DNA from 2 places in the Ensifer sp. LBL genome. Region 1 is predicted to be linked to the other one. Evidence: riboswitches for the same ligand, from Rfam matches in the RefSeq annotation. Region 1 holds a riboswitch; the other holds the start of a gene.
What was found. A riboswitch is a leader RNA that binds a small molecule or an ion and turns the genes downstream of it on or off. The one in region 1 is predicted to bind cobalamin.

Region 1 (15,954 bases):
CGACGAGCCGCCGGTTTGCGTCGTCTATCCGACGCGAAAGCATGTTTCTCCAAAAGTCCGCCTTTTCATCGAGGCCATTCGGGCGGAATGGGCGGCCGGTGCGCCCTGGGCATAACTCCGGACGCCGTCCTGCCTTCGGCTTTGCGGCTCGCAACTTGTGAGCCGCAATCGCGCGCACTACCTGTGAGGCGTGAAATGCGGCCGCCGCAACGGCATGTCCTTGAGGTGATGATGAAACTGCCCCCGCAAGCCGGCGCTCCGTCTGCAAGCAATCCCGACGTGTTCGACGCCTCCTGCTCGGCCCGGCACGCGCTCGAACTGATATCGACGAAATGGGCGATCCTCATCATGTCTGCGCTTGCGGCGGGTCCGATGCGCAATGGTGCGTTGCTGCGCAAGGTCGAAGGCATTTCGCAGAAGATGCTGACCCAGACGCTGAAGGACCTCGAGCGCAACGGGTTGGTGCAGCGTCACGATCAGCAGACGAACCCGCCGCATGTGGAATACAGCCTGAGCGCAGTCGGCCTGTCTCTCAGCGAAACGCTGATCAGCCTCGACCTATGGGCGGAGCGGAATTTTCCGGAGCTGGACCGCTTCCGGGAAAAATACGATACGGCCGCGAGCGAGGCAAAGGCAGCCAGGCGGCGCAAGATGCGCTTGCCGTAGCGAAAGGATATTGCGCGCCGCGCAAGGCGGCTCACGCCCAGACGCGGCCTGATCGCGGCGTGTCGATCTGGTAGTCGGAGGTGTGAGCGCTGAAGAAGGTCCGGCCGAAGTGGCGCGCTCGCGCGACCGGGTCGCTCGGATCGCGGTGTATGTCGCTGCGTGCGTTGCCATGGCCGTGCACCACGCCAACGAAGGTCGAGCGCGTGTAGCGGCTGAATTCCTGGAACTGATGCTGCGGACTGGACGAAACGGTGGGGTAGGTCTCTTCCGAGCTGAGGACGAGACCGATCCGTTTTCCGGTCATCTGCGCGACCACGGACGCCGATTGCGGATGCGACGCAGCGACGTAGCAGAACATTCGATCGAAGAAAGCCTTCAGTTGCGCAGAGACGCCATACCAGTAGATCGGGCTTGCGGCGATGAAGCCGTCAGCGGGTAGGTAGCAACCGAAGAACGCGCGCCGGAAACCGTCGTCGATCCCGCACTCGCCGTCGGGCATGCGACACTGGCGACAGTCTCGAAGCAGCCCCGACAGGATGTCGTCGGCCCGCACCGTCTCGACTTCGTGGCCCGCCTCGCGCAGGCCTTCGGCGACGGCATTCGCCATTGTCGCCGAGTTTCCGTCGCGTCGTGGGCTGGAGCAGAGAACCATTGCCTTCATCGATATCATCCTCAAACAGCGGGTAACCTGGAAAGTGAAACTCCAGGGCTTTGCTGCAGGCGTATCGGGCGCAGGGGCCGCCTTACAAGTACGCACCTTAGGGTGCCTATGTCGCGGGCACTCCCGCTCTTCCGCTATTCGGTTCGTGCCGATGCTAGGCCCGGCCTCCGCGTGAAAGCGGGGCAAAGGCGGTCGCCTTGATTTCCACCAAGCCGCCCTCCGGGTTCAATTCCGCGACGGCCAGCTCGACACATGCCGGGTAGGGCGCCGGGAAAAATTCGTCCCGGACCTCGGCGATCGTGGCGAGCTGCCCGCCCTTGTCGAGCGCCAGCCGATCGCTGCCGAACACATGGAACATCTGCAATTCCACAACATCGCCAAGACCCGCCTGAGACGCTTCCAACAGTTGCTCCATGAGCGTGAACACATGGCGCAGTTCGGTGCGGAATTGCTCGGCATCCATCGGCGTCGGCTGCCGGTTGCAGGCGACAATGCCCGACAGAAAAACAAAATCTCCGGCGCGCCGCGCCGGGGCGTAGTGGAATTGATCGACATCGTCCTTGAGCACGGCAGGCACGATGACCTGGCCTGTTGTTGTCGCATGGGTGTGAACGGTGACGATGTTTTGATCCTTCATGGTTTTCTCTTTCAGGATTGTTTGTGGCGTGCGCGCCTTACGGTCGTCCGTTATGAGAGCGCGACCATCGATGGGGCGATGAGGGCCTGCAATTCGTCCCTTGTGGCGCCGTCGCGCGCCTGCATCGAGAGGCCCTGCATGATCGTGGCGTAGTACCTGGCCAAAGCCTGGACGTCGGCCGATGGCGGTAGATCACCCTCGGCGACGCCGCGCCGCAGCCGGACAAGAATATGGTTTTCGGTCTCCTTGCGAATCTGTCTGAGAAGGTCGCGCAGCGGCAGGGAGTCGGTCTGGCAATTGACCACGCCGAGGATCAGCAGGCAGCCCGCCGATTGTGGCGCGCCGAGAGCCGCGTCGATGCTGGCCGATAGCATCGCAACGATCGCCTCGCGGGCCGTCTTACCAGCATCGAGTGCGCGCCGGGTGCCCGAACCGACGGTTTCGACATAAAGATCGACCGCCTCGCGAAAGGCTGCGTCCTTTGAGCCGAACGCGGCATAGAAGCTCGGAGGCGTAATCCCGAGCGCGGCAGTCAGGTCGTTGAGCTGGGTCGCCTCATAGCCCTTCGACCAGAACACTTCCATGATCAGGCGAAGCGCGTGATCGCGGTCAAAACTTCGCGGTCGTCCGCGGCTCGCCATGATGTCCGTCCGTCGTGATTTATGTAGTGATATTTATATAAATAGCGCTGCGCGGAAACAAGCGGACGCACGGATTTTATGTAGTCAGGATTATAGAATTTAGGCTCGAGCAAATGGCACGAAGGGGCCGCGGATGCGAGCGGGGTCGCCGCGTTCGCCCCATGGGGCTCAATTCAGGCCCAGGATCTCGCGCAGGTTCACATTCTCGCCATCGGACTGGGTGTCCAGCGAGGCTTTCAGTTGGCCTATCCGCTCGCGGACAAGGACAAGTGCGCCTGCCGCATCTCCATCCGTCAGGCGCGCGAGGATCTGCCGGGAGTAATCCGACTGCCTGCCTGCCGGTTGCACGCTCTGGTGAAGCGAAAGTGCGAGCGCGAGGCAGGAGGCGTTTCGTTCCCATTCTCGGGCAAGCGTCCCGTTGCCATGAACCAGGCAAAGCAGGCTTCCAAACTCGATGTCGAACCGGCGCAGAAGCCGGAAATCATGGGCTGCCTCGGCCTTTTCTTCCGCCTTGGCGTGTTGCGCGATCCGGTCGAACTGGGAGGCGGCGATGGATGCGTGGTTCGTCGCGATTTTCTGGACGACGAATGTCTGCAGCGCCTCGCTCATTTCAAGCATCTCGAAAGCCGATTGCAGCGATGGGGATGCGACGTAGGCGCCCTTGTTGGGCGGCAGGAACACCAGCCCGTCCTGTTCCATGATCATGAGAACCTTGCGCATGACCGTGCGGCTGATCCCGTAGATGTCACACATCACGAGCTCTTCCAGCTTGACCCCAGGCTTCAGCTTGCGGTCGATGATGGCGTTCCAAAGGTCAACGTGGATCTTCGCCTCGATGCCACTCAAGGATGCACTTTGCATCAATGCGGCATCTTCGCTCTGCAAGGCGGGAGAGAGGTAGTTGAACTTTGGCATCCGGGACCCGATTTCCGTAAGGCGTTCGATAAGCTTTACATGGTTCAGCAGCAGCAAATCAATCGCTGTCGGATGTATTGCGCCAAACTGTATCGATGGATTCCGATTGCGAGATGGGAGGAAGACTATCCCGGTGGCGTGGTTTCGGATCGAGAGAACGGGCCAAACACAGGAAGCCTTGCTGAAAGGTCCACGAAAATATGCCCGCAACCGATACAGATTGCGGGCATATTGTCGTCAGTTAATCTCTTCCGTTAGAAGCTACGCTGCAGGCGGACGAAGCCCGACACGTAGTCGTCGTTCTTGGACTTGCTGCCCTTGAAGGTGTCGTTGTAGTCGACCTTGACGTAATTTACGGTTGTACGGATATCAAGACCTTCGGTGATCTTGTAGTCTGCCGTGACGCCGACCTTCCAGGCATTGCCGTTGCCAAAGCTTTCGTTGGGCGATGCAGCGCCTCTCCAGGCCGCGTTGAAGAGAACGTTCCGGCGCAGATCGCCGAAATACTGAGCGCCGGGTGTGATCGCCAGCCTGTCGGTGACGTTGAGGCGATAGGAGGCCGCAACGCTCCACTTGGACGTGGACCAGTAGGAGTTCGGGTCCGACGACCAGACGGCAAAGCCCTGGAGCACGCCCGGGCCGAGATCCGCCGACACCAGGCCGCGGATGGCGCCCTGCTTCACCTCGGTGTCGTAACCGCCGAGCAGGTCGAAGGATGCGCCGCCGAGCGAGACCGAAACGATGCCTTCGACGCCAACCCCGTTGTTCTTCGAGGTTAGGCCTTCGAGCTCGTCGATGGCGATACCTGCCTGGAACGCGCCGGCGTCATAGGTGTAGGAGATCGAGTTGAAGACGGTCGTGTCGTTGCCGCTGATGTCGGTTTCGCCGTTCAGACCCTTGTCCCACCAGCTGGCGAAGTGGCCAGCACGCAAGCCCGCGAGCTGGATGTAGGCTTCGTCGAGCTTGAAGTTGTTGTGGGCGTCGTTGTCGGTATCGGCCTGAATGGCGATGTAGCTGGTGAGCGCGCCGTATTCCGTATCGTTCTTCGCCTCGAGGATCAGCTGCGCGCGGGCAAAAGCATCCCAGTCTGAAGTCGACTGCTTGCCTTCCCAGCGACCAGCGCTTTCGCGCGGACCGAAGTTCGTCTGGAAGCGTACATAACCGCCGATGCGCAGGCAGGTTTCGGTTCCGGGAATGTAGAAGAAGCCGGTGCCGAATGCGTCGCAGACACGGACATATTCCGTCGGCTCCGGTTCGGCCGCGATGATTGCGTCTGCCGCCTGGACGCTGGACGTCGCCGCGATCGCGGCAGCCGATCCCAAAAGTATGCTTTTCATCGTCATGGGAAAATCCCTCTCATTGTTCGATCAGGCAAGATGGCCGCATCACCCGATGTGGATCCGCGACCTACTTGCTTCGCGCTGTGGTTGTTGGCGCCACCCGATCTTCGGCTGGCCAGCGCATGCAATCGGGTATCACGATTTTACCAAAAGTGAATTCGTAAAGTTTATAATCTCAATTCAAAATTACAGCATGATCGATCCATATTGCAAAATTGCTACATATTAGCATTTCACCAGGCTGAATTCCGTTGGCGAGACGTTTGCTTTCATGATGGCTATGATCTCAATTGAGATTAATATTTTTATGTATTGACTTTGAATCGTGCGGTGTTAGAAAAACGCTGCCTTGAGAAGAAGGCGATCTCCAAGTGGTCAACGCCGCCAGTCCATCCCTGCGACTGGCGGCGTTCGCTTTTGGCTCCGCGGCAACGCGAATCGTCTCGCCTCGGCACGTTGCTGGAGCGGCGCAAGCGGGCGGCAGGGGACGGGCTCTGGCCATCGCCCGACGCTGCAGATCGACGAGGGCAGGCAGCAAGCGCTGCCGGAAAGATGGCGTCCGGTTTCCGCAACGGTTGTGCCGGTTCTAATCGGAGAGCTTCGGGATCGGGCAGGCGTTGTGCTGGTGGAGCGCGAACGCGCGGACACGACTGCAACCGCAGCCGTGTGGGCGGAAGCCGCCTTTTTCAGCCCAGGCGGGCTACGGCCATTCGGGCATGCTCATAAGGACTGTAGCACTCGGATCCCTGCAGGCGCGCGACGATGGCTATGGGATCCCAGATCGGCTTCGTTTGCGCCGTGAAAAGATCGGCAGACAGATGATGATCCTGTGCCTTGAAGTGGCCGTCGCGGACGCCGTTCTCGATGATACCTCCGACGATGCCCTGAAGCCGTCGGAGATGTTTGCGGGGGACCGGTCGATCGATGGCGAGAAGCAGGGCTTCGCGGCGAGGCGATGCGGCCGTCAACACGTGCAGGCTCAGGAAGTGCAGGCTGAGGCGGTGCTGGTCGAGAAGGTGGTCGACGAGCTTGTCCGGCGCTTCGACCGGTCGGCGCGCGTTCGCCGTTGCAACGGCAATCCGTTCTTTCAGCACCCTGAGAATGACGGCATCAAGGTGGTGTCCGGCGGTCAAGGTGTTGATGGAGAGCACGCTCGAGATCCCGAATGGTGGCTCGTGACGAGCCGCTGCTGCACATGTCCGGGATCGCAGGGATCCCGACCGTCTGCATGCCATGACCCTACGGCGATGGAGAGATGCCGTGCCGATTGCCAATACTTGGCGAAGCGTCTTGCGGATCGAGTTGCAGTCCGCAACGCAGCTGAAGCTGGAGGTTCATCCTTGACCAATGCATAGCTGGATGGCTATGTGTCGTGCATAGCCATTCGGGTATGGACTCCGTGACCGTGTCGGAGGATCCGACCCGCGACGAACTGACGGAAAAGTCGAGGTCCGCGCATGTCTGAGAAGAAAATCGGAAAGAACGCATCGAAAGCTGCTTCCGCTGCGCCAAGGGCAACGAGCGGACGCAAGACTCCGCCGACAAAGTCGGCCGATGGCGTAGTCCTCCTGACCGGCGGCAACCCGCAGATCGCCAAGGGCTATGGAGACGCCCCGATACAGCAATACATCGCTGCGATGCCGGGATGGAAAAGCGATCTGGGCAAACGTCTTGACCGGCTGATCGTTGAGGCCGTTCCCGGTGTCGAAAAGGCGGTCAAATGGAACTCTCCCTTTTATGGCATGGAAAAGGATGTCTGGTTCCTCGGCTTTCACTGCATGACGAAATACGTGAAGGTCGCTTTCTTCCGCGGCGCGCAGTTCAGCCCCATGCCGCCCGGCACGTCGAAACAGCCGGATGTGCGCTATCTCGACATCTATGAGGCCGACGAACTCGACGAGGCGCAGTTCCTGGACTGGGTCAAACAAGCCAGCGAGCTGCCGGGCGAAAACATGTAAAGCGTCGCCGCAGCGCGAATCCGCCGCCGCCCGGAATGGCCGGGCCCGGCTTGCTTCCCCACAAGCGGCACCTTAATCGGCGTTGCCCACCATGAGGACCTGCATGACTGTGGCCATTGCAGGGTCGGTGCCGGTGGCATAGTCGGCAAAGCTCGTCGAGCGCGGGATGTCCGGCTGAAGCGGGCCTGCCGGAACGTCATAGGCGTAATTCAGGAGGAAACAGGTCCTGATCTCCGACAGGCTGCATCCATGCTCCCAGTCGTGATAGGCCGTCGAATAGCGGATGGTGATCTTCGAGTTCGGCAAAACCGTGCGGCCGCCTTCACCCCAGAACTGCAGCCGGTCTCCCATCGGCTCGCCGACAAGAACTGTGCGCGTCCCGCCGAAATGCCTCAGGCGCGCCGCCGTGCTGATCGCCGCCGAAAAGGTGTTTGCGCTGGTCAGCACAAACAGCCGTCCGTCAGGCGGCAGGATGGCCGGGAGCCTTTGCGAGAAATCGGCGGTCAATTCGTAGTTACCGCCATTGTTGAACCGCAGATCGACGACTGCATTGCGTATGGGCTTTTTCTCCGCTTCATCCAGCATCTTGGCGAGCCCCTGCGACAGGCCTTCCGGCGCTCCATCCCTGATGCGGTTGATCTGGACATAGAGCAGATCGGGCAAGGGATAGTGGTGCCAATAATTGGCGTCGGGGCGCGTGAGATAGGCCGGCAGCGTGACGTCGTCGAGCACGTGCTGCCACCCGGCGTCGCGACCGGTCTGCGACAGGGGACTGAAATCGCGTCGAGGCCAGACATGGGCGTTCAACGGTTCCGGCGCGCCGGGCGTGGCAAGAAGAGGGATCTGCGCGACGTTTCCATCCTTTAGGCGGATGAGATAGGCGCTTTCCCGCGGGCTTTCGGCAAGGCCGGCTGCATGGAGCAATTCCGGCGAAATCGCGACATTCGGGACGAATTCCCTGGCGAGATTGGCGGGTCCGCCGAAATGGGGCCGCAGCGCATCGACAAAAGCCTCCGTCGCCCGTCCATTCACTTCAAGGATCTCTCCGCCCAGAAGGTGCGATTGGTCGCCTGTCGCTGCGATCACGAACAGGCCTTCGGCAAACCAGCCGAGCCGGATCGGAACCGCATTGAAACTGTGGCCACCGACGAGGCCGACGACGCTGGTGTGCCCATTGTCTGCGATGGCGACCGCCTTTGCTGCCGCCATCGCCAGGCCGGCGCGGTCGAGATCGTCGGCCCGTTGTTCGATCGCATCAAGGGAGCCCGTAAACGCTGCCTGGGCGGCTGGCGAGAAGCTTCGGTCAACCTCGATCAGGCGCCGCAGATGGGCAAGGTCCTGCCTGTTGCGTTCCAGTTGCGAGGCTGCGGCCGGAAAGTCGCTCCGGGGATAGGTCTTCAGCGTTGGGTAGAGAATGACGGCAAGCGGCGCGACCACCAGGAGAAGCAGGGCGGCCAACATGATCGATGCAATCCGAACGCGTCGCCGCCAAAACCTCTTGCCGCTCGGTGCCGGACCGTCCTTGCGGTTTTGCGTCGCGTTTCCCATCGATTGCCGCCCCCATCGGCGCGCCTCTTAGAAGCGCGATCCATCCCCACGTTCGGCGCTCCGTGCCGGGCCGGTGGCATCCCTTCACCATTGCCGCGATCCCTGTTCGGGTTCGCGGCAATGACGCAGGTCTGGCGATCGGCCAGACAAGACGTAGGAGCGGTGGCTCGACAATTCCATGTTCGCCGCCGCGGAAAATCAGAAGGCCGGTTCGGTCCCGTATTCGTCGTGCCGCCGGTTCCAGACATAGGGTTCTGTCTGCGGCCATCCCGCAGGAGAGGCTTCCCATGTTTCCTGTCGACCGTAGGGCGTCAGATCCAGATAGGTCCACATGCTGCCGAGATACTCCACGCCACGCGCACCGTTGAAATAGGTGCGGTAGATATGATCGCCGTCCCTGAGGAAGACGCTGACGCCATGGCGCTCGCTGGTCCTTGTCGGGTCATCCGGATCGGCGACCGTGGCTCCCATGTCGTGGTTGAAGTCGCTCGCCATGGAAGAGTACCAGACCGGGTGCTGCCACTGCATCCGGGCCTGGTATTTCTGCAGCGTCTCCAGCGGCGCGCGCGAAATCAGCACGATGGACGTATCGCGTGCGTTGAGATGCGCCGGATGGGTCATCGCGTCCACGACCCAGGAGCAGCCGTCGCAGCCCGCCTTCCATCCGGGCGCGAACATGAAGTGATAGACGATCAGTTGCCGCCGTCCGTCGAAGAGGTCGGCGAGGCTTACCGTGCCTTCGGGCCCCTCGAACGAATAGTCCTTGTCGATCCTGACCATCGGCAAGCGCCGGCGCTCGGCACTCACTTCATCGCGTGCGCGGGTGAGTGCCTTCTCCCTGGCAATCTGTTTTTCGAGTGCGGCTTGCCACTCGTCCATTGAAGCGATTTTAGGCAGCATTCTCAATCATCTCCCTTTGGGGCGGTTTGCTTGGAGGTGTCGGCGCAAGGCTGAACTCCGACCGACGGAGTCCAGCCATCAGGCTCGGTTGGAGTGCTCGCGAAAGCTCGCAAACCCGTCTCATCGGCGCCGTCTCCGTTGCGTCCGCTTTCAATATGTTGTAAAAACATAACGTGTCAAGCAAGCAGGACGAAGATCTGGTTTTCAAGGCATTGGCTCACCCGCGCAGGCGGGCGATGCTTGATCGTCTCAAGGGCGAGGCGCAGACCACGGGCATGCTCTGCGCGGCCTTTTCAGACATGGATCGCTGCACCGTGATGCAGCATCTGAACGTGCTGGAGGACGCCGACTTGATCATCGTCAGGCGGGCAGGACGCGAGCGCTGGAACTATCTCAATGCGCTGCCGATCAAGCACATTCACGACCGCTGGATCAGCGACTATGCCGCCCATGCCGTGGCCATTCTCGACAGGCTGAAGACTGGCCTCGAAGGGTAAGTCTGAAGATGGTGTGAATTACGGATCACTTAAACAGTATTCATTTGCGTATAGTTTTCGACAATCGGCAATGTTCTCCCTATTTGCGGGGAGTGATATTTAGTGAAATTACGAGACGCGAAAGAATTTCTACCTTTCTTGGCAAGTGGTTTCGAAAGCGCCGCTTTCATGCTTGCGCTCCACTCGTTCGTTGAGTAGTGAATTCTCGTCGGTTTCCGAAAGGAAATAACAGGGAATTCGCCGCGGCTCGCCGCGAAACGAAACTGCCCCCGCAACTGTAGGCGGCCAGTCCTCTCTCGAAAATGCCACTGGACGATGGTCCGGGAAGGCCGAGAGGGAGCCAAGACCCGTCAGTCAGGAGACCTACCGACACCTGTAACTGAACAAGCCGGGCGGGGTGTCCGGGGAGGTTGTCGATGTCGTTGGTCGCGCCACAAGTGCCGGCTGTCGATGTTCTCTTGAACATCGGTTCGATCATTGCGTCCTGGCTCGTCCCCTCCGATCCGCGCGATCAAAAGATCGGAGACAATGTGCCATGACCGCTTCGCGTTTCCTGCTTGCCGCCTCTGGCTTCGCCTTCTTCGCCACCGCCGCTGCTGCCGAACCCACCGCCTATCCGCTGACCCTGGACAATTGCGGCGAGGCGATCACCTTCGACAAGGCGCCGGCGACTTCGGCGACCGTCGGGCAGGCGGCAACCGAGGTTCTCTACTCGCTCGGCCTCGGCGACAAGGTTACGGGCACGTCGGTCTGGTTCAATGACGTGCTGCCGGAATTTGCCGAGGTCAATGCCAAGGTTCCGCGCCTGGCGGACAACGACCCGAGCTTTGAAAGCGTCGTCGCCAAGAAACCGGGGCTCGTCGCCGTGCAGTTCGTCTGGCACGTCGGCCCCGAAGGGATCGTTGCGACCCGAACCCAGTTCCACGAAGTGGGAATTCCGACCTATGTCCTTCCGGCCGACTGCGTCGCCAAGGACAACTCGGTGGGTGTGGACGGCACGCGCAGCGCGCTCTTCTCGACTGCCAGCATCCATCAGGGCGTGCGTGAACTCGCGCAGATCTTCGATGTTCAGGACAAAGGCGAGGCATTCGTCGCGGAACTCGCCAAGCGTGAGGCCAACGCCATCGAGCAGGCCAAGGCGCTCAATTTGAAGGATGTGTCCGCGGCCTTCTGGTTCTCCAGCGCGGAGATGGACATCGATCCCTATGTGGCCGGCCGGAAGGGAGCGCCTGCCTACATGATGGACAAGCTCGGCATCCGCAACGTGGTCGGCTCCGACGAGGAATGGCCGGTCGTCGGTTGGGAAACGATCGCCAAGGCCAACCCCACCATGATCGTCATCGCCAAGATGGATCGCCGGCGCTTTCCGGCCGACGACTACCTGAAGAAGATCGAGTTCCTGAAGACCGATCCGGTTGCCAGCCAGATGGACGCGGTGAAGAACAACCGCATCGTCGTCATGGATGCGCACGCGATGGACGCCACGATCAGAACGGTCGCCGGCATCGAAGTTCTCTCCGCTGCGCTTAAGGATTTCGGGTTGGCGAAGTGAAGACCGGCCTCTCGCGGCGCGCCCCTGCTTCCCGGCTTGGCCGGGCAGCCACGGGGACATTGGCTCTGTTTGCCGCCGTTCTTTCCGGAACCTGCATCGGCGAAACGCCGATACCCGTCTTGACGGTTCTCCAGACCTTGGCGAACAAGATTTTCGGCGCGACCTATGGGCTCGATCCCATCGATGTCGGGATCATCTGGAACTACCGCCTGCCGCGGGCGATCGTTGCCGCCTGCTGTGGGGCGGGCCTCGCGGTTTCGGGCATGGTGCTCCAGTCCCTCCTGCGCAACGCCCTGGCGGATCCCTATCTTCTCGGCATCTCCGCCGGCGCCTCGACCGGCGCAGTGGCCGTCACTGTCGCAGGCCTCGGCGCCGGCGCGGTCTCCATGTCGCTCGGCGCCTTTGTCGGTGCCGTGACAGCTTTCCTGATGGTGGCGATCCTCGCTCGTGCCGCCGGTGGCGGGGTCACCCTGCGCGGAACAGGGCAGATCGTGCTTGCCGGCATCGCCGGATCGCAACTCTTCAACGCGCTGACCTCTTTCATCATCACCAAGTCGGCCAATGCGGAGCAGGCGCGGGGCATCATGTTTTGGCTGCTCGGCAACCTCAGCGGTGCGCGGTGGCCGGACGTCTGGCTGGCCGTGCCCGTGGCCCTTGTCGGGCTCGGCGCCTGCATCTGGTATGCCCGTGCGCTCGACGCCTTTTCCTTCGGGGCGGAATCCGCCGCCTCGCTCGGCGTGCCCGTGCGGGTCGTCCAGGTGGTGCTGATCGGCCTTACCGCGCTGGTGACGGCCGTGATGGTCAGCATTGTCGGCTCCATCGGCTTCGTCGGGCTCGTGATACCGCATGCGGCCCGTTTCCTGGTTGGTGTGCGTCATGGCCGGCTCGGCCCGGCAACCGCCCTCATGGGGGCGGTCTTTCTGATCGCGGCGGATATCCTGTCGCGGACGATCGTTCCTGGCCAGGTGCTGCCGATCGGCGTGATCACCGCCCTGGTTGGGGCACCGGCCTTTGCCCTGATCCTTATCCGCGGGAGGCGCCGATCATGATCCTGGAAGCACGCGATCTCGGCTGGTCCGTCCGCGGCAAGGCGATCGTTTCCCATGTAGATCTCGCCGTGCGGCAGGGAGAGACACTCGGCCTTGTCGGCCCCAACGGCTCCGGCAAATCGACCTTGATGCGGCTGCTGGCCGGCATCGTCCGGTCGACGTCGGGCGAGGTGCGGATCAACGGGCAGATGCTGCACGCCATGCCACGCCGCCAGGCTGCCCAGTTGATCGCCTTCCTCGAGCAGCAAGCCGAGACGACGGAAGCGATCTCGGTTCGCGATGCGGTCGAACTTGGCCGCACGCCCTGGCTCACGCCGCTGCAGCCCTGGTCGGCCGAAGACGACCGGATTGTCAGGCAAGCGCTCGACGATACCGATATGGCGGGCTTCGAAAACCGTTCGTGGGCAACACTTTCCGGCGGGGAACGCCAGCGGGTTCACCTGGCGCGGGCCTTGGCGCAACAGCCGCAGGTCCTGTTGCTCGACGAGCCGACAAATCACCTGGATATCCAGCACCAGCTTTCGATCCTGAAGCTGGTGGCTGACCTGCCGATAACCTCCGTGGTCGCCTTGCACGATCTCAACCAGGCCTTTGGCTGCGACCGCGTCGGCATGATGTCCGCCGGCCGGCTGGTGGCGCTGGGGCCGCCGCGTGAAGTCCTGACCGTCGAACGGATCGCCGCCGTCTTCGGTGTTCGTGCGAGCATCGTCGTCGACCCCGAGGACGGAACCTCCATCTTCCGCTTTCATTCAGCCTAGCAAGGATTTACATGCGCGCGCTTCTCCTCGGATTGTCCCTGTTTCTCACCGCTTTCCAGTTCGCCCAAGCCGAAATGCACGAGGTGAAGATGCTCAACCGTAACGTTTCGGGACCGATGGTCTATGAGCCGGACTTCCTCCAGATCGCCCCCGGCGACACGGTGAAATTCATCGCTGCCACCAGCGGCCACAACGCGGCGACGGTCGACGGCATGGTTCCCGAAGGTACCGCTGGTTTCAAGGGCGGGATCAACGAGGAGATCGAGGTCACGCTCGACGCGGAGGGGTTCTACGGGATCAAGTGCTCGCCCCATTTTGCGATGGGAATGGTGATGGTGATCCGTGTCGGCGACGCGAAGGTCGACACAGGCTTTGCGGCGGCCAAGGTTCCGGCGCGGGCGCGCAAGCGGTTTGACGAAATCCTTGCCAGAAACGGTTTCGGAAAGTGACGAACGACACCGAAGAAGGGGCAGGGCGCGCGAATTTTCATCTGAAGGAAGCGATCCGCAGCTACTGGTCGGAGCGCGCGAGGACCTTCGATCTCGCTTTCGGCCACGGCATCCTGTCTGAAGCCGAGTTTTCCGCCTGGCAGGAACCGATCCGCGCCACCCTTGGCGTGAAGCCGCTGCGCGTGCTTGAACTTGCCTGCGGCACGGGCGAGGTCACAAGGCTCATCCACGATCTCGGTCACGAGGTTACGGCGCTGGACTTCTCCGAAGCGATGCTTTCCGTCGCCAGGGCGAAACACGCCGGGAAACCGCGGCTGCGTTTCATCCTTGCCGATGCCGAAAACACCATGGAGCCGGACGCGGCCTATGACGCGATCGTTTGTCGCCACCTCGTCTGGACGCTTACCGAGCCCGAGGCGACCTTCCGCGAGTGGCACCGGTTGCTGCGACCGGGTGGGAAGCTGGTGATCTATGACGGGGACTGGGCGAAGCCTTCTCCAATCGGGCGTCTCGCCGAACGCCTGGTGGCCTTGATCGACAGGTTTTCCGGGCCCGATCCCTATTACGACGGGTCGTTGAGCCAACGCCATGCCGAGATCATGCGTGCCCTGCCTTTCGGTCGCGGACTGCGGTTCGAGCAGCTTTCCGGTCTGTTGGAGGAGGCGGGCTTCAAAGGGATCGAGAAAATGTCCCATGCGCCGGTCGCCCGTGCCCAGCGCAAGTCGGCCAACCTGCGAAACTGCCTCCGCACCTTCGTCTACAGGCGCTTCATCCTGACCGCACATTCGTCGGCTGCGCGCCAGACCCCAGTGCCCTGAACCGCGAGGCGCCGGTTCAATCGGTGACGCCGCACCAACCCGGCAGGAAGCTGGCGGACTTGCCGTGGGCAAGATCGAGCGCGTCGTGCACGGCCTTATCGATGTCATTGGCGATGCGTTTTGCATCGATGCGCGAGCGCAGGAAGTTTGCCCACATGAACTCGCTGTAGGGCGTTGCGTCCTTGGCGTAACCGCCGGCGCGGCGGAGCGCGCCGGCAAGCGACCGGTAGGGATCGTCGACGAGGCCGGCGATCGTGCGCGGCAGGTCCTGGTGCGATCGCCGCAGGCCCTGTGCGTCGAACGGATACATCCAGTGACGGTGGTCCATGACCGACCAGAACTCGTCCTTGGACAGGTGGCTGAGATCGAACACGATGCTGGTCAGCACATGCGCGACGCCTTCCTCGTGCAGGGCGCGCACGAGATGATGATGGTCGACCAGATACGGTCGCTCCTTCGGGCCGAGCACGACCGGTACCATATGATGTCCCAGGAATTCCGCGCCATGCCGCTTGGCAGTCTTGCGCCATTCCCGTCGTTTTTCAGTGACTTCGAGGAAGCCGACGGTGATCTGGGTCGGGCGAAGTTCGGCGATGTCGATCGGTTGCAGTTGCGGCTCATAGTTTGGGGTCATCGAACGGCTCCGGGCAGGGACGCGGTCGTTTCGGGTTGGGAGGCGGCAGCTACGGCATCATCGACGCTGTAGCTGAGATAAGTGAGAAGCGGGGGAGCGGCCAGGGCGATCATGTCGCGGACCCGGTCATGCACCCGTGCATAATAGAGGTGCTTGCCCTGGGCGCGCACAAGCGTGTCGAATTCGATCAGCGCATCGAGCGCGGTGCTGTCGAGGTCGAAGCTTTCCTCGAGGCTGAGGATGACGGCGCGTGCTGTCTGGTCGTGGCCGATCCGTGCGGCCGTCTCGGTCAGGATGGCATCCGCATTGGCAAAGAACAGAGGTTGCGCCGGACGCCAGATGGCGATGCCCGGCATCGTTTGCGCGTCGGCGTGGCGGGCGATGTCGACGAAGTCATGGCCTTGTCCCAGGCGACCAAGGGAGGCGACATAGGGCGTGGCCAGCCTGTGCAGCAAGACGGCGAGCGAAAGCGCGACAGCAATGGTGATGCCGTTGACGACGCCGAAGGCGATGACCCCGACTGCCGCTGCCAGGGCGATGACAACGTCGTGTTTCAGTTTCCACAGCCGCAAAAGCGGCCGAGGATCGAGCGCATGCGCCAGGGCGGCAATGACGACGGCAGAAAGGACCGGCTCGGGAAGGCTCTGAAGCAGATCGGCGCCAAGGACGACGAGCAGCGCAAGGCCGACTGCGGCGACGAGCGCCGTCATTCGGGTTTGCGCACCAGCAGCCTCGGCCGCGGAGCCCGCCGAAAAACCGGCGCCGACGGGCATGCCCTGCGCGATGGCACAGGCGGCATTGGCAGCGCCGAGCGCCAGCAGTTCTCGATTGGCCGTCACGCTTTCGCCGTGACGCAATGAAAGCGACCGGATCGTGCCCCAGGATTCGGCAAAGAGGATGAGAACGAGCGGCAAGGTGTAGGGAACAAGCT
Region 2 (15,954 bases), on a different contig from region 1:
ACAGGATCGCCGGATGGAACTTGAAGACGTAATGGCCGATAAGCACCGAGGCGATCATCGGGATCGAGGTTGCGACCACGCCCCAGATGAACAGCGAAATGCCGACTTCCTGAAGCCCGGCGACGAACCCGGGCCCCGCGCCAATGCCGACCACGGCGATGAAGATGTTGAGGCCGAGCGTGTTCATCAGCCACAGCGCCGGTGAGGGGATGCGGCCGAAGGCGGGGTAGGTGGTGCGCAGCCAGCCAAGCACGAGGCCGGCCAGCAGCGCGCCGCCGGAGGTCGAAAGCCCGATCGGGATGCCGCCGATGGTGATCGTGAGCGCCCCGATCATCGCACCGATGAAGAGCCCCCAGCCGAGGAAGGCGATGTCGGTGGTTTCGACCGGCCGGTCGGCAAAGCCGAGCGCCTTGATCGCCGTTTCGACATGATGTTTGGCGCCGCCGATGGTGACGATGTCGCCGCGCTCGACGGTGGTGCCGGGCAGCACCGGGATCTCGACCAGCGAGCGGATGATCTTGCGGGCATAGACGCCGCGCGCCCAGTCCATGGTGCTGACCTCCGCCAGCGTCTTGCCGGCGAGCGCCTTGTTGGTCACGTAGACGTCGACCACCTCGGCTTCGGCGTTCAGCAGTTGCTTGTCCTCGACCTCCGTCAGCTTGGTGTCGAGGTTCTCGACGAGCAGGGCACGCCGGCCGGAGAAGGCGACGACGTCGCCCGGCTGCAGCACGGTGTTGCCGTCCGCTTCGATGATCTCGCTGCCGCGACGGACCCGCTCGACATAGACACGGATGCCGGGAAGCAGGTTCTTGACCGGCGTCCCGGTCAGGCCGCTTGCCGCATCGATCCGGTAGGCCCGAAGACCGAAGTCGTGGTAGGCGCTGGTGATGCCGGGTTCGCTGCTCGACGTGCCGCCGCCAAGCTTGGCCTCATATTCCTTGCAGGCGGCCGGCAGATCGATGCCGAGCAGCCTTGGCCCGAGCTGGGCGAGGATGATCGCCGAGCCGATCGTGCCCCAGATATAGGTCACCGCATAGGCGATCGGGATCTGGTCGGCAAAGGTCTTGGCCTGTTCCGGCGTCAGCCCGAGCGAATTGATCTGGTCGGTCGCAACGCCGATCGCAGCCGAGATCGTCTGCGAACCGGCATACATGCCGGCGCCATAGCCGAGCGGCAGCCCGGCAATCAGCGCGCAGAGATAGGGAACGATCAGGCAGAGCACCAGCACGGAGAGCGCAAAGGCGATCTGTTTCGGTCCATCGGTGCTCAGGCCTCGCACGAATTGCGGCCCGACGCCGTAGCCGACGGCGAAGAGGAAGATCAGGAACAGGGTGGATTTGAGGTCACCGGAAACCTGGATGCCCAACTGCCCGATGAGAACGCCGGCCAGAAGCGTGGCGGTGACATTGCCGAGGTTGAACCCCGCGACCTTGATCGGACCGATGAGGAAACCGATGCCAAGCGCGAGGAAGACGGCGACGGGTGGATAGGTCCGAAGCGTGTCGACGAAAAAATCGATGGGATTCACTGCTGCTATTCCCTTCAGAAAGTTGAGTTGCCATCACTTCATTTCGGGATCTGCGCGGCTAAGTTGAGCTTGTTTTCGGATCTTGTCGATGCCCAATCTTAATCCCGGCAATTGTCGCTTCGGTCGTCGAAATTCTCAACCGGCATAGGGTTACGTGAGCGTAACGTATGTTACATTTCAGCGGTTTTACTTGGGGTGCGCGCCTGGCGGGCGCCGCGATGCGTCCGCCGCATGCGATCGAAACACGGATGCGCGCGGCCGGGTCGCGCCGGCACTTCAACTCTGGTGTTGTAATTCGTAATGTTATCTCGCAACGTGAGGCATGAGGCGTTTTCTCCTGGCTATGCTTGAACATACGGCTGGAGGCGCAAGGAACGGTGGGCCTTACTGCTTGCGATAGGGGCGACAGAACTTCGAAGGGTCGAGATGGAAAGCGGTATCGTCTCCGCAAGCGCGGCCGGTTCGTAAGATGACGAGGAGGGGGAGCAATGATGGATGAGGTTATCCGTAGGCTGGGGGCGCTTGGCATTCAGCTTCCAACGCCGCCGAAGCCGCTCGGCGCCTATCGCGCGGTGATCGAGGCGGGCGAGATGCTTCATGTCTCGATGCAGGGGCCGCTGCTCGACGGGCGCTTCGTGCATACGGGGCTGCTCGGGCGCGACGTGACGATCGACGAGGGGCGCAAGGCGGCCGAGTTGGCGGTGCTCAATGCGCTGGCGCAGATCCACGAACATCTCGGCCGTTTCGAGCGCATTCGCCAGATCGTCCGGTTGGAGGGGCATGTCGCCTGCACCGAGGATTTCCTCGACCACCCGAAGGTGCTCGACGGCGCCTCCGAGTTTCTGGCTGCCGCCTTTGGCGAAAGGGCCGGCCATATCCGCTCCGTCTGCGGCGTGCGCAACCTGCCGGGCAACGCCGCGGTGGCGGTGACGCTGACGGCCGAGCTCTTTCCGCCGGAGTTCTGAGGCGTCACGGCCGTCTGTCGGCCTTACGGCGGATTTCGGCTGTTGAGCGTCGGATCGTGTCCGACGCTCAATTTTCGGCTTGCGCGACGTAATGTTATTTAATAACAAACTGCGCATGACGATACGCCGCATGTTGATAGATCCTTCCCGCCTGTGCCGTGCGGTTGTCTCCCCCGTCGAAACATGCGAGGAAGGCGGTGATGGTGCTGCGTCCGCGACAATGCGGAGGCGGCTGAAAAGGGAACACGGAACGGACGACCCTGATGGGGCCGAGACCGTGGCTGCCCCCGCAACTGTGAGCGGAAAGCGCATTCACACCATGTCACTGGCGATCAGCCGGGAAGACGTGGATGCGCCACGACCCGCGAGCCAGGAGACCTGCCATCGAACCGATCAACCACAACGGACGGGGTGTTCCGATGGAAAAGAACTGGCTTTCGCACGACGGCTATCCGTCCTTCTGCCGTTTCGCCATCTCTTGCCGTCAGTCCGGCGGAGGGCAGGAATGGCTGAGCCGAATTTCCGACAGCACAAGATAACGGTCTGCACCGATTGCCGCTTCACCGGTGGCCCCTGCGCGCCCGGCGCCGAGCTGATCAAGCGGCTGAGCGGCAGCATCGCTGCACTCGGCGCACCGCTCGATCGTGACTTCTCGATTGCCGGCACGGTGTGCATGGCGGCCTGCACGCGGCCCTGCACCATCGCCTTCCAGGCGACGGGAAAGGCGACCTATCTCTTCGGCGACGTCTCGCCGGACGAAGACATCGACGATCTCGTACGCTTTGCCACAACCTATGCCGAGCGTGGCGATGGCATGACGCGGGCGGCCGAGCGGCCACGCGGGTTGAAAGGCAAGACGCTTGCCCGCATCCCCGCAGCGATGCTCGTTTCCGAAGACCTCGGCGGGCACTTCCAATGACGGCGCAGGGAGGGATCAACCCATGAGCTGCACGGCAACGGGAGCGGCACTCAAGGTCGAGGGCCTTCACTGGGGGCCGCGCGCCGGGCTGACGCTGGTCAAGGACATCGGCTTTTCGATCGCGGCGGGCAGCCGGCTTGCGATCCTCGGGCCGAACGGTGCCGGCAAGACCTCGCTTCTGCGCTGCCTCTACCGGGCGGTGCAGCCGAATGCCGGCCGTGTTTCGGTCGATGGCATCGATCTCTGGTCGATCTCGGCGCGCGAGGCAGCAAGGACGATCGCCGTCGTCCTGCAGGAAATGCCCGGCGACTTTCCCTTCAGCGTGCGCGACGTCGTGATGATGGGGCGCATTCCGCGGCGGGAAGGCTTGAGCGGCTGGAGCGATTTCGACCGCGATCGGGTGCAGCATGCACTCGCGCATCTCGATCTCGCGCATCTGGCCGGTCGCCAGTTCGCCACACTTTCGGGCGGTGAGAAGCAGCGTGTGCTGATTGCCCGCGCTCTGGCGCAGGAGCCGCGCATCATCATTCTCGACGAGCCGACCAACCATCTCGACATCCGTCACCAGCTCGAAATCCTCGAGTTGCTGCAGACGTTGAAGCTGACGATCGTCTCGACGCTGCACGACATCAATCTCGCCGCCGAGTTTGCGACCGACGTCGCGATCCTGACTGCCGGGCGGCTGACGGCCTTCGGCACGCCCGAAGAGGTGCTCAGCCCCGGCGAACTTTCGGCCGCCTTCGGCGTCACTGCCACCGTTCACAATGCTTCCGCCGGCGGCGCCCGCTTTTCCTTTTCACTTCCTCGACAGGGATCTATTTCATGAAGATCAATATTGCCCCATTTTCCCTTCTTTTCGTGCTGGCCGCCGCCACGCCGGCGCTCGCCTATCCGGTCACGGTCAAGAGCTGCAACCGCGAGGTGACGTTCGACGCCGCGCCGCAACGCGCGATCGCCAACGACGTCAACCTGGTGGAGATGATGCTGGCGCTGAGGCTCCAGGATCGCATGGTCGGCTATACCGGCGTTTCCGGCTGGAAGACGCTGGACGAGAAGCTGCGCGAAGGCGTCAAGGAACTGCCGGAGCTTTCGGAGAAGTATCCGACCAAGGAAGTGCTGCTCAACGCCGACGCCGACTTCTTCTTTGCCGGCTGGAACTACGGCATGAAGGTCGGCGGCGAGGTCACGCCCGAAACCTTGGCGCCCTTCAAGATCGGCGTCTACGAGCTGACCGAATCCTGCATCCACGTGATGGCCAAGGCAAAGCCAACGATGGACGACATGTTCGTCGATCTTCTCAATCTCGGCCGCATTTTCGGCGTCGAGGATCGCGCCGAGACGCTGGTTGACGGCTACCGCCGCCAGCTTGCCGAGATCACCAAGGCGAATGCCGGCAAGGAAAAGCCGACACGGGTCTTCGTCTATGATTCCGGCGAGGAAAAGCCCTTCACGTCCGGCCGCTTCGGCATTCCGACGGCGATGATCGAGGCTGCCGGCGGCGCCAACATCATGGATGATGTCGACAAGAGCTGGGTGGAGATCTCCTGGGAGCCGGTGATCGAGCGCAATCCGGAAGTGGTCGTCATCGTCAACTACGGCGAGGTGAAGGCCGAGGACAAGATCGCCTTCATGAAGACCAATCCGGCATTCAAGAATGTCGATGCCGTCAGGAACGATCGCTTCGTCGTGCTCGACTATGTCGAGGCAACGCCGGGCCCGCGCAACATCGACGCCATCGCCCGTCTCGCCAAGACCTTTCACGGCGAAGGCCTGTAACCGATGCTGGCTGAGGATACGTCGGCTGACACCGTTGCGGTTTCGCGTGCCGCGTCTCAACGGGTGGCCCGCAGCGGTTTCGGCCTTGCCGCGGGCCTGCTGCTGCTTCTCCTGACGGTGACGGCCGCCGTATCGCTCGGCTCGGCGCAGATCCCGGTTGCAACCGTCTGGTCGATCATCGCGAGCAAGATTTCGCCCGGTAGCGTCGAGGTCTTCTGGTCGGCGGGCCGCGAGAGCATCGTCTGGGACGTGCGCCTGCCGCGGGTGATGCTGGCGGGCCTCGTCGGGGCTGGGCTGGGGCTGACCGGCGCCGTGCTGCAGGCGGTCACGCGCAATCCGCTCGCCGATCCGCATCTGCTCGGCGTTTCCTCCGGTGGCGCGCTCGGCGCGATCGTGGCGCTGCTGCACACCGGCATGATCCTCGGCCTTGCCACGGTGCCGCTCTTTGCCTTTGCCGGCGCGCTGCTCGCAACCGTGCTGGTCGCTTACGTCTCCCGCGTGCTCGGCAGCAGCGCCGACCGCCTGGTGCTCGCCGGCGTCGCGGTCGCCTTCGTCTTAACGTCCGTCGGCAACCTCATGATTTTTCTCGGGGATCCGAGGGCGACCCACACGGTCATCTTCTGGATGCTCGGCGGCCTCGGCCTGGCGCAATGGTCGCAGCTCGTCTATCCCGGCGGGGTGCTTTTCGTCTCGCTCGCCTGGCTGATGATCCGGGCGCGCGAGATCAATGCGCTCGCCATGGGCGACGAAACGGCGATGACGCTCGGCATTCCCGTGCGCCGCTTCCGGCTGACGCTGTTCGTCGTCACCGCACTTCTGACCGGGGTGATGGTCGCCTTTTCCGGCGCGATCGGTTTCGTCGGGCTGATGGTGCCGCATTTCGTGCGGCTCCTGGCCGGCAGCGACAACGTCAGGGTCATTCCGCTTTCGGCCTTCTTCGGGGCGCTGACGCTCATCCTTGCGGATCTGACGGCCCGCGTCATCATGGCGCCGGAGGACATGCCGATCGGCGTCGTCACCGGTCTCGTCGGCGGCATCGCCTTCATTGCCATCCTGAAGCGACGCGCGTAAGGCGGGTAGGAACAAGTTATGGACAAGGGCCGGTTCCGGCCTATGTGTTAGCGGGGGCCGGGCGATCGGCGATTGGGCCGCAAGAGGAGCATATGGCGAACGAAGCTGACATTTGCACGCCGCAGGACGTTCTGGACTTCTGGTTTGGCGAACTCACCTATGACGACTGGTTCGGGACGAGCCACGAGCTCGACCAGGCCTGCATCCGCCGCTTCCAGGCGTCGCACCTGGCGCTGGCCCGGGGCGTCGACGAGACCTGGCGGGCGAGCCCGGAGAACCGGTTGGCGGCGATCGTGCTTTTGGACCAGATGCCGCGCAACATGTTTCGCGGCACGCCGCTCGCCTTTGCCACCGATTGCCTGGCGCTGCACGAGGCGAAGCTCGCCGTCGGCACCGGCGCTGACATGGCGATCAAGCCGGAATGGCGCGCTTTCGTCTATCTGCCCTTCGAGCACTCGGAAAACCTTACCGACCAGACCATGTCGGTGAAGCTCTTTACCGAGCTCGGCGATGCCGATTATCTCGACTATGCCATCCGGCACCGCGAGGTGATCGAGCAGTTCGGCCGCTTCCCGCATCGCAACGCCTTTCTGGCGCGCGGCTCGACGGAGGCCGAACTTGCCTATCTGGCGCAGCCCGGCGCCGGCTTTTAACGGGAAAGCGGGCGCCGGCGACGATTTATCGCCGTTCTTTGCATCTTTCCGCCGTCTTTCGTATTCACATCGAAACGTGAAGACGGCCGGAGCGATTCCGGGCCACGGTCTCAATCTGCAAGGATCATGAAATTGCGTTCTGTCGGAAAACTGCCCGCCATTCTCGTCTGCCTGCTGGCGCTTGCCGTGGGCGGCCCGGTCATGGCCCAGAAGGCGGCGCAACCGGCACAGGCAACCGCACAGACAAACGCGCAAGGGGGCCAGAAATCGGCGCAATCGCCGCAAACGTCTCAGACCGCCACCCAGCCCGCTGCCGGCAAGCCGGCGCAGGAGGGGCAGCCAGCCGAGAACGGCGCGACCCCCGGTACCGCCGAACCTGCAGCGACAGCCACCCAGCCGGCCGAAAATGCCCAGCCGGCGGCCGACGCCGTGCCGGCTGATGCGACGCCGCCGGCCCAGGCCCAGGCGGCGGAGCAGCTTGCCAAGGCCGGCGAGGAACTGAAGGGGCTGACCGACCGCGTCGAGAAGGCCAAGGACGACGACATCGTTCTTGCCGACCTCAAGGTTCAGGTCGACGCGCTTGCCAAGCAGATCATCGGCGTTTCGGTTTCGACCCGCCCGCGCCTCGACGAAATCAAGGCGCGGCTCACCGAACTCGGCGATCCGCCGGCCGAGGGGCAGCCGCCGGAAGCCGACATCGTGACCGCCGAACGCAAGCGGCTGATGGCCGAGCGCGGTGCGATCAACGCGTTGACCGGAGAGGCCGAAGGCCTGTCGGTGCAGGCGACGAAGCTGTCCAACGCCATTACTGCGACCCGTCGCGCACTGTTTTCCAATACGCTTTTGAAGAACACCGAAGTGTCGACCGGAATGTTCGACGACGCGCTGGCCGCTACGGCGGACGAAACCCGGGTTCTGTCTCGCAGTGTCGGGAGCTGGCTGAGCTTTGCCTGGAACTATAAGCGCGTGCCGCTCCTGACGGCGCTGTTCCTGTCGCTGCTGGCGGCGCTGGTGTTTCTTTCCGGCAGCCGCAGGCTCTTTCGCCCGCTGATCGAGCATGACATCACCGACGAGGAGCCGAGCTACTTCCGCAGGCTCTCGGTCGCCTTCTGGTCGACGTTGATCCCGACGATCGCTTCGGCCGCCTTCGCCATCTCCAGCTTCCTGTTCCTGCGCGGCTTCAACGTGCTGCGCTCCGATATCGCGCCGATCATTGCCGTCACACTCGGTGTGGCCGTGGTCGTGTTCTTCGTCACCAGGCTCGCCCAGGCGGTGCTTTCGCCACGCGATTCGCGCTGGCGGCTGGTCCGGGTGTCCGATCGTGGCGCCCGGATGCTGATGATCGCGATCTTCGCCATGGCGCTGGTCAACGGTCTCGATTACCTCTTCGGCGGCGTCAGCGAGGCACTCGGTTCGCCTGTCGTCCTGACCGTCGTCAAGAGCTACATTGCCTCGATCGTCATCGGCCTCATCATCATGGCTTCGGCCTGGATCAAGCCGACGCTCAGGAAAGATGAATCCTTCGATGCCCATGGTCGCGCCTGGCCGCGGGTGGTGTCCTTTGCGCTGCTTGCGACCGGCGCCTTGCTCATCATTGCCGCTGTGTCGGGCTATGTCGGTCTTGCCCGCTTCATCGCCACGCAGATCATCATTACGGGCGCGATCCTCGTCACGATGTATATCGGCATCCTCACCGGCCGGGCGGTTGCCAAGCAGGGCGCCTTTGCCGAGACCGCCGCCGGGCGTTATCTCGAGCGGCGCTATAATCTCGAACAGGTGGCGCTCGACCAGATCGGCCTTGCCGCGGGCCTCAGCATCTACGCGCTGGTCGTGATGTTCTTCATCCCGCTGATCCTCTTGCAGTGGGGCTTCCAGGTCGCCGACATCGAGTCCTGGGCCTACCGGATGGTGACCGAGATCAAGATCGGCTCGATCACCATTTCGCTGGTTGGCATTCTCGCCGGCATCCTGTTCTTCGCGCTCGGCTACGCCGTCACCCGTTTCGTGCAGCGCTGGATCGACGGCAACATCATGGCGCGCAGCCGGGTGGACGCCGGCGTGCGCAACTCGATCCGCACCGGCATCGGCTACACCGGCGTCGGGCTTGCGGGGCTGATCGGCCTGTCGGCGGCCGGCATCGACCTCTCCAACCTCGCGCTCGTCGCCGGTGCTCTCTCGCTCGGTGTCGGTTTCGGCCTGCAGAACATCGTCTCGAACTTCGTTTCGGGGCTCATCCTGCTTGTCGAGCGTCCCTTCAAGGTGGGGGACTGGATCGTCAGCGGCACGACGGAAGGCTTCGTCAAGCGCATCTCGGTCCGCGCGACCGAGATCGAGACCTTCCAGCACCAGTCGATCATGATGCCGAACTCGCTGCTCATCAACGCCTCGGTCGGCAACTGGACGCACCGTAACAAGCTCGGCCGCTCCGAAATCGCCATCACCGTCACCTATGCCAGCGAGCCGCGCCGGATCATGGAGTTGCTGGCAGAAATCGCGGCCGCCCATCCGATGGTCCTGAAGAACCCGTCGCCGAGCGTCGGCTTCACCGCCTTTGGCGATGACCGCATGACCTTCGAATTGCGCATCTACGTCGCCGACGTCCTCACCGGCGGCGGCGTGCGCAACGACCTGCGCGTCTCGATCTACGAGCGTTTCCGCGACGAGGGCATCGGTGCGCCGTTCCCGGTCAAGATCGAGGATGTGCCGGTCGAGGACCAGACCGGTATCGAAAGCCATCATCCGGAAGAGGTGGGCGAGCCGAAGGGCGCCACCTCCGCCGAGGCACGGGCCGCGGCCAAGTCTGCCGCTTCGGACAAGAAGACCGCCGCTGCTGCGCCGCTCGACGAGGAGCGCGACGCGGAGGAAACGGGCAGTCGCCGGGTGGCCAGCCGCCGGACAAACCCAAACCGCTGATAAACGGACCGTTCAGCCACTATTCAGCCGGCCTGCCATAAAAAGCATGCAATTCTTCTGGTGACCGACTACGCTGGTCATCGGCTGAAGAGGTGGCCGGCGCAGCGTCGCGAACCGACGGGGCGGCCGGCTCGGCAAGAGGGCGGCGCGTCTGGCGTCGATGGGCGATGAAGAAATTTGTGATTGCTTTGCTTTCCGGTTTGCTGATGGCCGGCGCGCCGATGGCCGGTGCTGCCAGTGCCGCGACTGTCACGAACAAGGACAGCGAGACCGCCGTTCTGATCGTCGTCGAGGGCGAAAGCCGTGTGGAAGTGGCGATCGCATCCGGAGCGACTGAAATGATCTGCCCGAGCGGCTGTTTCGTCACTGCGCCGAGTGGTGACCGCATTGGCCTGCAGGGCGACGAAAACGTCGAGATCGTCAACGGCAACGTCGTCGTCAAGTAACCTTCCATTCCGCTCAAGCGGTGCGACAGGCGCGCCGCTGACCGGCGGCTCCATCCTTCATTCGACATTTGCGCAGCGCCGTTGCTGACGGCGCCCGAAAGCCCTTGCGAGCGATCGCGGCGGCCCATGCTAATCCCAAGGGATGGGCGAGGGCGGCGACCGCCTCACTCCTTCGGGCGGGCATAGGCCCGTCAAAGCTGCCGGACACCCTCCTTGCATTGACAGGCCGCATTGCCGGTAGCACGCTTGGGCGTCGGGGCTGACGCGTGGTCGCGATCATCCGCGAATTGTCGGGGGGAGCCATGCCATTCCTTCGCATCGCCTTGTCCGTTCTGCTGGTGCTTTTCGCATCGGAGGCGCTGGCCGAAAAGCGCGTGGCGCTGGTCATCGGCAATTCCGCCTATCAGCATGTGGCCACCTTGCCCAATCCCGGCAACGACGCACACGACATGGCGGCAAAGCTCGAAGGTCTGGGCTTCGAGGTGGTGACCGGTGCGGATCTCGACCTTGCCGGGGTGCGTCGCGCGGTGCGCGACTTCGTCGGCCGGCTCGACGGCGCGGATCTCGCCTTGTTCTTCTATGCCGGCCACGGCCTGCAGGTGAACGGCGAAAACTACCTTGCCCCGGTCGATGCGACGCTTGCTTCCTCGGTCGATCTCGAATTCGAGGCGGTGCCGATGAACCTGATCCTGTCGGCGATGGAGCGCAGCACGCGGGTCAACATTATCCTGCTCGACGCCTGCCGCGACAATCCTCTGGCGGTCAATCTCGCCCGTTCGATGGGCACGCGTTCCGCCTCGGTCGGCCGCGGCCTTGCCAAGGTCGGCACCGGCATCGGCACGCTGATCGCCTTTTCCACGCAACCCGGCAATGTCGCCCTTGACGGATCGGGGCGGAACTCGCCGTTCACATCGGCGCTGTTGAAACATCTCGGCCAGCCGGGTCGCGACATCACCCGCGAGCTGATCGACGTGCGCCGTGACGTGCTGGCGGCAACCGGCGGCAAGCAGGTGCCCTGGGACAATTCCTCGCTGACCGGCGAGGTGGTGCTGAAGCCGGCAATCGACGGCAAGCCAGCGCCGGCCGAGGCGCCCGCGACAGGGCAGGCGGCCGAGCTTGCCTATTGGGAAACGATCAAGGATGCGACGGACCGTGACCTCTTCGACGCCTATCTGCAGCAATATCCCGACGGTGCGTTCGTTTCGCTCGCCAAGGCGAAGATCAAGATCATCGAGCGGGCTTCAGCACCGTCATCCGAAGGCGTGCCCGGCGGAGCGGGTGGCCAGGCCGTGGCGGCCATCGATCCGGCGCTGGCTGCGCCCAATGCCGATGACACGACATTGGCCCGTTCCGTACAGGTCGAGCTCAACCGGCTTGGCTGTCGCGCCGGCAGCGAGGACGGGGTCTGGGGCGAAGGTAGTCGCAAGGCGCTCGAAGCCTTCTCCAAGTTCAGCAAGGTCAACCTAGCGACGCTCGAACCCTCCAGCGACGTGCTCGATCGGCTGAAGTCGGAGAAGGCGCGGATCTGCCCGCTTGCCTGCGGCCGCAACCAGGAGGCAAAAGACGGCCGCTGCGTCACGATCCAGCGCGAGGCGAAGCTGCCGCAGCCGAGCGAGACGCAAGGTACCATCAAGACACCGCAGAAAGACACCGGTACCCGTGCGATCAGCCCGCCGGCCGAACTGCAGAAGAAGAGTTTTTCGAGTTGCCCCGAGAGCGCGAACGTTGCCTTCCGGCAGATGTTCTCCCGCGGCTCGGGCCGAGGCCGGATGACGATTTCCGCCACCCACTCCTGCGGCCGCGCCTATGCCTGCCACCGCACGGCCAGAGGACAGCCCTGGGATTGCGGCTGGCGGTGAGGGGGGCAAGCGGGTGCAGCTGCAGCCGTCGCGGCTGAGGTCAGTTCCTGCGCCCGAAGTTCTTTCGTGATTTCGCCGCCATAGGATGTGGCTCGATCGGACCGCTATCCCGCTCGCGGCTCACATATACGAGATAAGCCGAAGCGGTGAGGAACATTGCAACGGGCAGCACCGGATAGAGGGTGATGGACTTGATGGGGATGAGGATCATTTGGACGATTGCTGCGAGACTCATTGATCCTAACAGCAGCATCGAAGCCAGACCGAGAAGATTGCACACTCCGACCACCATCAAGAAAACGAGCAGGGAGAACCACAGGCGATAGGCCCGGGCATGGCGCTCGTTGAGCAATCTGCGCCTTTCGCGCAGCAGTCCGAGGGTGATCAACGCGGCAATGGCGGCGATCAGCAGATAAGGGGCAAGGCCAATGCCAAGCATACGGCTCGCATAGAGCACGGCCGTATCGGCCATGGCTCCAAACGCACTGAAGGCGATGCCGACCGGAACATCCGAGAACGCAAGCAGAGCAACGTAGATACCGACAAATGGGGACATGCCGACCTGCTCGGCCCGCTCGCTGGCGATCATGGCGATGCAGCCGGCGAGGATCAGGTAGATGACCGGCAGTGCGTAGGCCGCAGCAAGAAACACGAAGATCGTTGTTTCCAGTGGGTCTGAGCTTTCCTGAAAGTGAGCGAACGCGCGAACTGCAAAGGGAAATACGAGCGTGACGCCAACGAGCGTGCCAATGCAGAGTATCGATTTTCTTGTGTAGCGCACGGTGTCGTTGGTATCGTTCACTCCGGCTCCCCTTCTATCGCAGAACGCCCGTATGTTTGTCGGTGGAACGTTAAAGTTTTGCTCACTCCGTGGTTGTGTTTCTCGCTTTGGCTGGACCACATTTCAGGGCTTGATTTCATCACGGCTTGCGCAAGGATCGCGGTCACTGCCGATTTCCGGCCAGGGAGGACACCCATGAAACTCCAGCTTATCCGCAACGCCACCCTCAAGCTCGAATATGGCGGCCATACCGTGCTCATCGATCCCTTTCTCGGGCCGAAGGACAGCCTGCCATCCTTTGCTGGTCGCGCGCCCAACCCTTTGGTCGAGCTGCCGTTCGACACCGATACTATCCTTGCCGGCGTCGAGCTCGTCATCATCTCGCATCTGCACGAGGACCATTTCGACGACACTGCCAAGCATCGCTTGCCCAAGGGGCTGCCGATCTTCTGTCAGCCGGGTGACGAGGAGGCGATCCGCGGGGCCGGTTTTCGCGACGTCACGCCGCTCCTCGGCAAGGCGCAGTGGCAGGGCCTGAAGCTTACCCGGCGCGACGGCAGCCACGGGCTTGGCCCTGTCGTTCAGGACATGGGGCCGGTCATGGGTTTCAGCCTCGAGGCCAAGGGCGAACCGACGGTCTACTGGGCCGGCGACACGGTGCTCTATCCGGCGATCGAAAAGACCATCCACGACACGAAGCCGGATGTGATCGTTACCCATTCCTGCGGCGCGCGCTGGGACGGCGCCCTGATCGTGATGGATGCGGCGCAGACGATCGCGGTCTGCGAGGCCTCCAAGAAGAGCATCGTGGTTGCGACCCACATGGAGGCGCTCGACCATGCGACGGTCAGCCGAGGCGACCTGCGCGCCGCCGCCAGCGCCCACGGCATCGCCTTGACCAGGCTGCTCATTCCGGATGATGGCGACGTGCTGACGTTGATACCGCCTGTCGTCTAGGGGCCGGCAGATCGCAGCAGGGCAAGCCTTCACACTGCGGGGCGCGCGCTATTGCTCGGCGGTGGCTGTCATCCGCTCTCGCTTGCCACTGGCATCTGTGAATATTCTAGAATTCGCGCATATTAGGCTCAGCGAAATCCTCCGCCGCAGGAGCGGTCACCGTTGTGGATCGAAAGCTCGCAGCCATCCTTGCGGCCGATGTCGCCGGCTTCAGTCGCCTCGCAGCGCTTGACGAAGAGAACACGCTTCGCGCGCTCGATCGGTGCCGGGGGCGGATTGCCGAATTGGTGGGTGACCATGGCGGCCGCATCTTCGGCAGTGCCGGCGATGGTCTCGTCGCCGAGTTTCCAAGCCCCGTTCAGGCGGTGCGCTGCGCGGTGGAAATCCAGCGCGGTCTTCTCGATGTGGAGGATATGCCCGCGGAACGCCGCCTGCAGTTTCGCATCGGCGTCAATCTCGGCGACATCGTCGTATCGGGAGACGATCTGCTCGGCGACGGGGTCAATATCGCCGCGCGCCTGCAGGAGATCGCCGCTCCGTCGGGCATCTGTATTTCCGGGGCGGTGCGTGAACATCTCGACGGCAAGGTGCCCTTCGCGCTGACCAGCCTTGGCGAGCGGACCTTGAAGAACATCCCCCGGCCCATTCTGGTTTTCCGGGTCGACTGGCAAGATGAGGTCGCTGTCGGGGGCGGCATCCTCGACGGGGTGCCGCCGGCCGGTCGCAGCAAGGACCAGCCGTCGCTTGTGGTCATGCCCTTCGACAATCTGAGCGGTCCGGGCGACGACTACTTCGTCGATGGTGTCGTGGAGGAAATCACCGCGGCGCTCTCGCGTGTCCGCGACTTCTTCGTCATCGCGCGCCAGTCCGCCTTCACCTACAAGGGGCGCTTCGTCGATGTGCGGGACGTCGGCAGCGAGCTCGGCGTCACCTATGTGGTCGAAGGCACCGTGCGACGCGGCGGCGACCGGCTGCGCATTTCCGTGCAACTGGTGGACGCCGAGACGCGGACCCAATCCTGGTCGGATCGCTACGAGGGCGCCATCGAGGATATTTTCGAGTTCCAGGATCGGATCGCCGCGCAGGTGGCTGGCGCCATCCACCCGGCCATCCGCGATGCCGAGATCGAGCTTGCCAGGCGCAAGCCGCCGGCCAGCCTGCGCGCCTATGATTTCGTCATGCGCGCCTTCCCCAATCTCTGGGGGCGCCGCAAGGAAACCAACAACCAGGCGATCGAACTGCTTCGGCAGGCGATCTTGGTCGATCCCGGCTACGGCCGTGCCCATGCGCTTTTGGCCTGGTGCCATGCCTCAAGCGCGTCCTATCTGTGGACCGACCAGCCGGAGCGCGAACTGGACCTGGCACGGGCGGCGATCGAAGGCGCGGGCGCGATCAGCGACGATCCGACGGCTTTGACTGCGGCTGGTGCGACAATGAGCATCTGCGGCGATCAGGAGCGTGCCGCCACCTTTATCGAAAAGGCGCTGGCGCTGGATCCGAACAATGCCTGGGCATGGGCGCGCCTCGGCTGGCTCGCGCTTTTCACCGACGATCCGGCGCGTGCGACGGAGCACTTCCGGCGTGGGATGACGCTGAGCCCGAGGGACCCGCTGGCATTCAACATGAGACTGGGGATGGCTTTTTCCATGGCGATGCAAGGGGCTCTCCCGCAAGCCATCGCGATAGCCCACGACGTCGTCAACACCTATCCCGATGTGACCTGGTCCTATCGCCACCTGGCGGCCTGGTCGGCGCTAGCAGGGGACATGGAGACCGCCCGATGGGCGGCGCAGAAGCTGCTGGCAGCGGAGGCTGGGTTCACGATCGAGCGGTATCGGGCGCTGCCCTGGTTTCAGAGGATACCGCAGTGGCGGGATCGGATGGCCGAGGGGCTGCGGCAATCCGGAGTGCCCGAACGCTGACCGCCGCTTGCGGGGATATGCGCGTTGCGTTTCCGGCAAGCTTCAGGGTATCGAAAAGATGCTGATCTCGTTGGTGATGCCGCGCAGCGCGACATTGTGCGATTGCGGATTGAGGCCACGATCGCTGAGCAGGCTTGAGGCGCGCGGATCGTCGAGCACCGAAC

Region 2: another riboswitch for cobalamin. It lies ahead of OKW20_RS12095 (DUF1636 family protein); the one in region 1 lies ahead of OKW20_RS22995 (ABC transporter substrate-binding protein).

Annotation. Positions count from the first base shown of each region.
Region 1 covers NZ_JBNDJY010000005.1:658,708-674,661, reverse strand. The annotation lists gene OKW20_RS23055 (LysR family transcriptional regulator) at 1-115, shown strand, start outside; gene OKW20_RS23050 (winged helix-turn-helix transcriptional regulator) at 229-666, shown strand; gene OKW20_RS23045 (flavodoxin family protein) at 698-1,327, opposite strand; gene OKW20_RS23040 (Rid family hydrolase) at 1,482-1,964, opposite strand; gene OKW20_RS23035 (TetR/AcrR family transcriptional regulator) at 2,015-2,605, opposite strand; gene OKW20_RS23030 (GntR family transcriptional regulator) at 2,774-3,577, opposite strand; gene OKW20_RS23025 (porin) at 3,775-4,863, opposite strand; gene OKW20_RS23020 (hypothetical protein) at 5,547-6,011, opposite strand; gene OKW20_RS23015 (DUF1801 domain-containing protein) at 6,318-6,818, shown strand; gene OKW20_RS23010 (hypothetical protein) at 6,891-8,279, opposite strand; gene OKW20_RS23005 (DUF899 domain-containing protein) at 8,565-9,266, opposite strand; gene OKW20_RS23000 (ArsR/SmtB family transcription factor) at 9,440-9,763, shown strand; cobalamin riboswitch at 9,956-10,148, shown strand; gene OKW20_RS22995 (ABC transporter substrate-binding protein) at 10,299-11,315, shown strand; gene OKW20_RS22990 (FecCD family ABC transporter permease) at 11,312-12,364, shown strand; gene OKW20_RS22985 (ABC transporter ATP-binding protein) at 12,361-13,122, shown strand; gene OKW20_RS22980 (pseudoazurin) at 13,134-13,571, shown strand; gene OKW20_RS22975 (class I SAM-dependent methyltransferase) at 13,568-14,389, shown strand; gene OKW20_RS22970 (ParB-like protein) at 14,406-15,023, opposite strand; gene OKW20_RS22965 (SulP family inorganic anion transporter) at 15,020-15,954, opposite strand, start outside.
Region 2 covers NZ_JBNDJY010000003.1:84,769-100,722, forward strand. The annotation lists gene aspT (aspartate-alanine antiporter) at 1-1,528, opposite strand, end outside; gene OKW20_RS12090 (RidA family protein) at 2,017-2,493, shown strand; cobalamin riboswitch at 2,678-2,893, shown strand; gene OKW20_RS12095 (DUF1636 family protein) at 2,999-3,412, shown strand; gene OKW20_RS12100 (ABC transporter ATP-binding protein) at 3,435-4,238, shown strand; gene OKW20_RS12105 (ABC transporter substrate-binding protein) at 4,235-5,188, shown strand; gene OKW20_RS12110 (FecCD family ABC transporter permease) at 5,192-6,259, shown strand; gene OKW20_RS12115 (DUF924 family protein) at 6,352-6,912, shown strand; gene OKW20_RS12120 (mechanosensitive ion channel domain-containing protein) at 7,114-9,825, shown strand; gene OKW20_RS12125 (hypothetical protein) at 9,993-10,271, shown strand; gene OKW20_RS12130 (caspase family protein) at 10,574-12,130, shown strand; gene OKW20_RS12135 (hypothetical protein) at 12,171-12,932, opposite strand; gene OKW20_RS12140 (MBL fold metallo-hydrolase) at 13,107-13,868, shown strand; gene OKW20_RS12145 (adenylate/guanylate cyclase domain-containing protein) at 14,033-15,790, shown strand; gene OKW20_RS12150 (adenylate/guanylate cyclase domain-containing protein) at 15,833-15,954, opposite strand, start outside.